Regions from separate parts of the Mycobacterium sp. NPDC050441 genome, predicted to be linked through region 2. Evidence: predicted binding sites of a transcription regulator. Region 2 holds the regulator's gene; the other holds the start of a gene.
The links. Region 2 encodes LexA, which represses DNA repair genes until DNA is damaged. Its sites were predicted from a motif close to CGAACANNTGTTCG; they were not measured.
Positions count from the first base shown of each region.

Region 1: cofD (2-phospho-L-lactate transferase) is a predicted target of LexA. The motif match lies at 1,966-1,979, and genes of this name have one in related genera.

Region 1 covers NZ_JBFAJS010000003.1:304,212-307,989, reverse strand. The annotation lists gene AB0I14_RS10480 (coenzyme F420-0:L-glutamate ligase) at 1-755, opposite strand, end outside; gene cofD (2-phospho-L-lactate transferase) at 776-1,759, opposite strand; gene AB0I14_RS10470 (WhiB family transcriptional regulator) at 2,054-2,458, shown strand; gene AB0I14_RS10465 (metallopeptidase family protein) at 2,502-2,924, opposite strand; gene AB0I14_RS10460 (DUF3499 domain-containing protein) at 3,056-3,475, shown strand; gene AB0I14_RS10455 (phosphomannomutase/phosphoglucomutase) at 3,573-3,778, shown strand, end outside.
Region 2 covers NZ_JBFAJS010000002.1:223,428-227,205, reverse strand. The annotation lists gene nrdR (transcriptional regulator NrdR) at 1-17, opposite strand, end outside; gene AB0I14_RS06160 (LysM peptidoglycan-binding domain-containing protein) at 182-763, opposite strand; gene lexA (transcriptional repressor LexA) at 962-1,681, shown strand; gene AB0I14_RS06150 (hypothetical protein) at 1,730-3,778, opposite strand, start outside.

The DNA of each region.
Region 1 (3,778 bases), on a different contig from region 2:
CGCCCCATCTGGATCGCCTCGGCCGTCCCGAGCCAGAACAGGTCGTCCTCGCCGGAGCGCAACAGCGTGCGGGCGTTCGACCCGTCATCGGTCAGATCCAGCCCGCGTACCACCGCGACGGGGATCGCGGTGAGCTTGCCCTTCACCAGATCGGCTGCAGCGGCGATCTCGTCGGCCACCGCGACTTCGGTGACCAGCAGTTCGTTGCCGTGCCGGTCGTGTGCGCCCGCGTAACCGTGCAGCACGGTGAGCCCGGACGCGCCGATCGCGAAATCGGCTTGGCCATTGCGCCAGGCGCGGCCCATGGTGTCAGTGATCACGACAGCGACGGTGACGCCGAGTCGCTCACGCAGGCCTTCGCGCAACGCCTGCGCGCTGCTGTCGGGATCGGTTGGCAACAGCGCCAACTCGTTCGAGTCGACATTGGAGCCGTCGACTCCCGCGGCGGCCTGGACCAGTCCGATGGCGTTCTCGGTGATCAGGGTTCGACCCTTGCGTGCCAGTACGCGAACCGCCTCGCCGTCGATCAGCTTGCGCCGCATGGCGTCCCGCTCGTCGGGATCGGACGGGGCGGTGACGATGCGGCCTTCGCACTTGGAGACGATCTTGCTGGTGACCACCAGCACGTCACCGTCGCTCAACCATGGTGCCGCCTCGGCGAGGGCCGCGGCCAGATCATCTCCGGGTCGGAACTCGGGAAGCCCTGGTACGGGAAGGATCTCGACCCGGTCGGCCGATCCGTGCTCCGTGCTCACATCGCCGTTCACTCCGGTGCTCACAGCGGAACGCCGGCCAGGTCCAGGCCGGCCCGCACCATCTCGGCGGTGGTCGGCGGATCCGTCATCAGCAATGGCACCGCGCGCACCTGAACGCCCTCGACCTCGGCTTCATCGCCCTCGTGTACCAACCAGCCGTCCAGGATTCCGGTGCCCGACCGGGCGCCGAAGTGCCGGCCGACGGCCTGTGAGGTGGATTCCACACCGATGATGGACAGGCACTCATCGGCCATGCCGCGCAACGGTTTTCCGTCGATGATGGGGGAGTAGCCGACCACCGGCGCCTTGGTCGAGCGCAGTGCGCCGCGGACGCCGGGGATCTGCAGGATCGGCCCGATGCTCACGACCGGATTCGACGGTGCCAGCAACACCACGTCCGCATCGGCGATCGCCTCGGCGACACCCGGTGCCGCGGTTGCCTGTTCCGCACCGACGAACGCAAAGCTGTGCGAGGGCACCTGCGCGCGGTAGCGCACCCACCACTCCTGGAAATGGATGGCTCGTCGTGAACCGTCTTCCGGGTCGGTGATCACCACGTGGGTCTCACTGCGGTCGTCGGTGACGGGCAACAGTCGCGCACCTGGTGACCAGCGCTTACACAGCGCCTCGGTGACCTGCGACAGCGGGTAGCCGGCGCGGAGCATCTGGGTGCGGACCAGGTGCGTGGCCAGGTCCCGGTCGCCCAGGCCGAACCAGTCGGGTTGCACGCCGTACGCGGCAAGTTCCTCCTTGGCGTGCCAGGTCTCGTCGCGGTGGCCCCAGCCGCGCTCGGGATCGATACCGCCGCCCAGGGTGTACATGCAGGTGTCGAGGTCCGGGCAGATCCGGACGCCGTGCATCCAGGCGTCGTCACCCACGTTCACGATCGCGGTGAGTTCATGCTTGCTGTCGGTCTCCGAGAACTGGCCGAGGCCCAACAGGTGCTGTACCCCCAGCAAAAACCGGGCGCCTCCGACGCCGCCGACCAGAACGGTGATCTTCACAACGTCCGACCCTAGGCGTTGAGTGCGTGCGGATGGAAACGACGTCGTCACGGCCAGGACACGCCGATGTCGCGACGCGCCGATTTGACATAACGAGATGGTATGAAATCGCGCTCTGGCGCTTGACCCCGGCAGCTAACACGTGTGTAATCACAGTTGTGTCATTTCCCGGTTGGTGACCGATTCCGGTGTCGCGGACCGAGATTCGATCAACTGTTCGAATGGGGTGACCGCGCATCGCAATAGTGGGGCTCCACTTAGGATCTACGAGACCGAGTGAGGAGGCGGGGGATAATGTCTTATGAGAGCGGCGATTTCGATCATGTGGTCCGGTTTGACGATCGGCTACTCGGCTCGGTAGACAACGCACCGCACATCAACACGGGAACGACACCGATGGGGGCGGCCGGACGTCCTCAACTGAGTCTGGTTCCGGTGAGTTCAGTACCCGAACACATTGATGTTGATCCGGAAGACGAAGACGACCAATGGCAGGAACGTGCGCTCTGCGCACAGACCGACCCGGAGGCGTTCTTTCCGGAAAAGGGCGGGTCTACCCGCGAGGCCAAGCGCATCTGCCAAGGCTGCGAAGTCAAGGATGCCTGCCTTGATTACGCGCTCGCGCACGATGAGCGCTTCGGCATCTGGGGAGGATTGTCCGAACGGGAGCGTCGCCGGCTCAAACGCGGCATCATCTGACGCTCCCCGACGGAGCGCTCATCACACGATGCAGCGCTCGACGTCAGTCGTCGTCGATCGTCGGGTCGATGACTGACGGTTCAACTCCCAGATAGGTGGCCACCTGAGCCACCAGGATTTCATGCAGCAGGTCAGCTAGCTCATCGGATCCTTTGACCCGGCGCTCGATGGGCTTGCGGAACAAGACAATTCGAGCCCGGGTCGCATTTCCTCTGACGTCAACCCCAGCAGGTATCAGCCGCGCCAACGCGATCGGGCCATCGGCGATGACCTCGGGTGGCCATTGCACACTGTCGGGATCCTTCGGGGACATCCGCGGAATCTCATCGACGGCGACATCGAGTTCTTTGATCCGCGACGCCCACCGCCGCTCGATCGGCTCATAGGCTTCCAGCACAGCCATGTCGAACCGCTCGGCGCGGCTACGCCAGCCGGGAACCGAGCGCGGAAGCAGCGGTCCGCGCATATCGCGGCCGCGACGCGATCGCCATGGGTTGCGCTGGGCCACGGCGATGATCGTAACGGTTCGAGATCGGGGACCCGACGGCTGCGCGTGTCCGGCACCGCACAGCGATCGTCCAAAGTAATGTCAGTCGCGTGAATGTTCCCCGTCGCTGCTGCCGGCCCGGGTGCCCGCACTATGCCGTGGCGACGTTGACCTTTGTCTACTCCGACTCCACGGCGGTAGTCGGACCCCTGGCCACGGTGTCTGAACCCCACTCCTGGGACCTGTGTGTCGGCCACGCCGGCCGCATCACCGCGCCCAGAGGCTGGGAGCTGGTCCGTCATGCCGGTCCGTTGCCCACCCATCCCGACGAGGACGATCTGGTGGCCCTGGCCGACGCGGTCCGGGAAGGCCAGCCCGGCGCGGTTCCCCGCGGCGGGGTGGTGGCCGGATTCTCCGATCCCTCCACCGGTGTGGGCACCAGCGCGGTGATGGCGCCGCAGGTACGTCCCGCCGAGACCAACGGTCGCCGTCGCGGGCACCTGCGGGTGTTGCCGGATCCCACCGATTAAGACCTGATTAGACGACGACCGGCCCAAGAGTAGTGAACGTGTCGACGCCGCCCGGCGGTTAAGCTGGCGCCAACGATCCCGTTTCACAAGGAGCTATATGTCTAGGCCAGCGGCGGCTGTTCACGATGTCATCAAGGCCTATGACGTCCGTGGTCTGGTCGGTAGCCAGATCGATGAGGCGTTCGTGGCCGAGGTCGGCGGTGCGTTCGCTCGTCTGGTCCGCGCCGAAGGCGCCGCACAGGTCGTGATCGGCTATGACATGCGGGAGAGTTCGCCAACGCTGGCAGCTGCCTTCGCCGACGG
Region 2 (3,778 bases):
CAGAACGGACAGTGCATTACCGCTCCTTCGTCATGCCGCCGGACAACTAGCTCGAGCGCCCTTGAGCGTACCCGCGATGCCCGCGGCAGACTCACCGCCGGGTCCAGTGGCGCGTAGGTGCTCACTCCGACACCGACCAGTGTGGCTGCCGGCCATGACGATTCAGCGGCCATTGCGCTGCTCAGCCAACCGGCGCGAGCAATGTCTGCCCGGGGTCGACCGCCGCGGATTCGAGTTGGTTGAGGTCTCGGATCTGCTCGACGACCCGGGCCACCGGAGCATCCGGGGCGACCCGGCGAGCCACCTGCTGCAGCGTCTCCCCTGATTTCACCTGGACCACCGCGAGCTCAGCCGGCTCCGGGCTCTCGGTCCCCATCACCCCGCCGAATTGGGCCACCAGGCCAAGCCACACCGTGATACCGGCGGCGACCAGGGCCAGCAACACCGTCGTCGCCGGCGTGATGGGCCGACTGCGATGCGATGCCCGCGACATCAGCACTCCGGTTCCGCGGTAGCGGACCGCACCGGCGGCGGGACGGTCGGGCGCCGGCCGCTGCACCGGGCGCACCCGGCGCACCGGCCTGGCCGTACCGGTACCGAAGGTGGCGGTGCCCCTGGTGCCGGCACCGCCACGAGTCCGGACGCGCTGCGGTGGGGACTGTGGCACGGCCCGAACAGCGCGGGAACGGCTATCGGCGGGGATATCGATGATCGCCATCTGACTGCCTTTCGGTGGGACGGTTTCGCTCTTGTGTTCGAACATACTCGCTCAGGTGTTCGATTGATAGAACATGTGATCGAACTGTTGCCAAACGATAGAACGCGGCACCGACAAGTTCGGGCCGCCAACCCGCACACGGGTCCGGAATCGCGTCCCCACGCGCCCCACCAGCAGACACGCCCGCAACACGCCTCGAACACATGTTTGATTAATGTTCGATCAACGACTACATTCGGCCACATGAGCGACGACCGCAGCAGGGACGGCAAAACCGACAACCCGGCCGGATCGGACGGCGCGGGTCCACGCCGGGCCGAGGGGCTCACCGACCGGCAACGCACCATTCTCGACGTGATCCGCGCGTCGGTCACCAGTCGCGGCTACCCGCCGAGCATCCGCGAGATCGGCGATGCGGTCGGTTTGACCTCGACCTCGTCGGTCGCCCATCAATTACGCACCCTGGAACGCAAGGGCTACCTGCGTCGGGATCCCAACCGACCGCGCGCGGTCGACGTGCGCGGCGCCGACGATCCGACGGCCGCCGCGCTGGTGTCCACCGACGTGGCCGGCTCCGACGCGCTACCCGAACCGACCTTCGTGCCGGTGCTCGGACGTATCGCCGCCGGCGGCCCCATCCTGGCCGAGCAGGCTGTCGAGGACGTCTTCCCGCTGCCCCGCGAACTGGTCGGCGAAGGATCGCTGTTCCTGCTCAAGGTCGTCGGTGACTCGATGGTCGATGCCGCCATCTGCGACGGTGACTGGGTGGTGGTGCGCCAGCAGAGTGTGGCCGACAACGGAGACATCGTGGCCGCCATGATCGACGGCGAAGCCACCGTCAAGACGTTCAAGCGGACCCGCGGTCAGGTCTGGCTGATGCCGCACAACCCGGTATACGACCCGATCCCGGGCAACGACGCCGCGGTGCTCGGCAAGGTCGTCACCGTGATCCGCAAGATCTGACCGACGAGGCGGACCCGGCTCCACCGGATGGTTGCCGGGTCCTGCCGCTCAGTCCGTGCGCACGAACCCGTTCGTGCGGGCGAATTCCTCACTGGCGAACCAGATCTCGGCCACTGCATCGTCGTATTCACTGCTGTCCGGTGCCCAGTACCGGCCGGACTTGGTATCCGCCTTGATCGGATAGCCCTCCGGCGCGCGGTTCGGGTCCTCCAACGGTAGATGGATGGCGGTGGCACTGGGTATCTCATCGAGTTCGATGGCGGCATGGCGTCCGCTGTGGGCCTCACTGCTGTAAGCCTCACCGCCGTGGGCCTCACCGCTGTAAGCCTCACTGCTGTAGGCCTCTACCTCGCTGATGACGCGGGTGGGCGCGGTGTCGACGTTGTCCTGATCGCTCGGCACTGCCAGGCCGCTCAGCGCCGCGAAACCCTGCGCCTCGCGCACTCCGCCGACCGGACCGCTGAGTGACCCGGTGTCCGCCTGGTCCTCGTCCACAAGCTCCGCTTCGATGTCGTCGACATCGTCGCCCTCGGCGACTTCCTCGAAGTCGGCGTCGATGGGCGTATCGAGGTCCTCGTCGTCGAAGTCGTCGTCCTCGAAATCGTCATCGTCATAGTCGTCATCATCGTCATAGTCGTCGAAGCCCTGTTCCGGGCCGGCCAGCTGCGAGGAATCCTCCGGCGGTTCCTCGTCCTCGCCGGGCGTCCCATAACCACCGGCCCCTCCGTGCGGGGCCGCCCATTGACTCACCGGGATGGCGATATCGGTGGGCCCGTCGAACGGAGACGCCGCCCCTCCTGATTCCTCGCCCGGCCCGGCGAACCGCGCCGTCGCAGCCTCGCCGCCGCCATAGGCAGCGCTCGGCCCATAGCCGTTCGCCGCATCGGAGCCGCGATCATCGCGGTACTCATCCTGGTCGTACCCACGCGAGCCGTAGCGGGCGTCGTCGTAACGGTCCTCGTCGTAGGACGAATCCCCGGGTCCGCCGTCGTAGTCATCGTCGAACGGGTCATGGTCGAAGTCGTCATCGCCGCCGGCGCGGCGACGGTGCCATAGCGCGGCCCCCACGATCAGCCCGGCGAGCAGCACAACCGGGACCACCGCGATCAGCCACCACCAGCTCCAATGCCAGGAGAACGGCTTCTTGTTGTCCGCATCGGAGGGCTGCGGCCCCGAGGCCGGGGTCTGCCCGAGTCCGGGAACCTGCAGTCCACTCAATTCGGAGGCGAGTTTCGACGGCTCGGTGGTGAACTTGTTGGCGTCGCGGTCCCACGAGATCACTCCCCCGCTGAACCGCTGGCTGATGACATTGCCGTCTTCGGTCTGGTCGGCCATGGGGGCGCCCAATGCGCCCTTCGCCCCACCGAGCTTCTCCCAGGCCGCGTTCATCGCGCCCCGCACGATCACCGCGCCGTAGTCGGGAGTCCAGAAGATGACGGGGTTGTCGGTCGCGGCGAAGGTGCTGATCCGGCTGTTGGGACCCAACCCGCCCTCAGACTCGCTGGTGGTCGGGAAGCCCAGATCGCCTTCGGGTCCACCGACGCTTTCGTACTTCTCGAGCAGCTGACCGGTGATGGCGTTGGCTCCGGTGGCCGGGCTATAGAAGATCTTGCCGCCGGCGTACTTCTGGCCGAACCCGCCGTCGCCGATCGGATACTGGTCGCCGTCCTTGGCTCCCAGTGGTCCCATCACGCCACCTGCCTCGCGACGCGCGGCGGCGATCGACGCCGCGGGATCCGACGGTACATCCAGGCCGCCAAGCTGATCGGCCAGTTCCGGCGGCTCGGTGGTGAATGCCTTGGTCTTGCGGTTCCAGGAGATCTCTCCGCCGGTGAACTTCTGTGAGATCACATCGCCGTCGAACATCTCATCGTCGGAGGGGACGCCCAGCACTCCGGCGGAGCCGCCGAGCTTGTCCCACGCGGCATTGATGGCACCCCGTACCACCCGGGCACCGGTGGACGGAGTCCAGAAGATGACCGGGTTGTCAGGCGCGCTCAGGGTCGAGTTGCGGCTGTCAGCGGCACGCCCGGCACCTTCATCGATGGTGGGGAATCCCATGTCGCCGTCGGCTGGACCGCCCAACGACTCGTACTT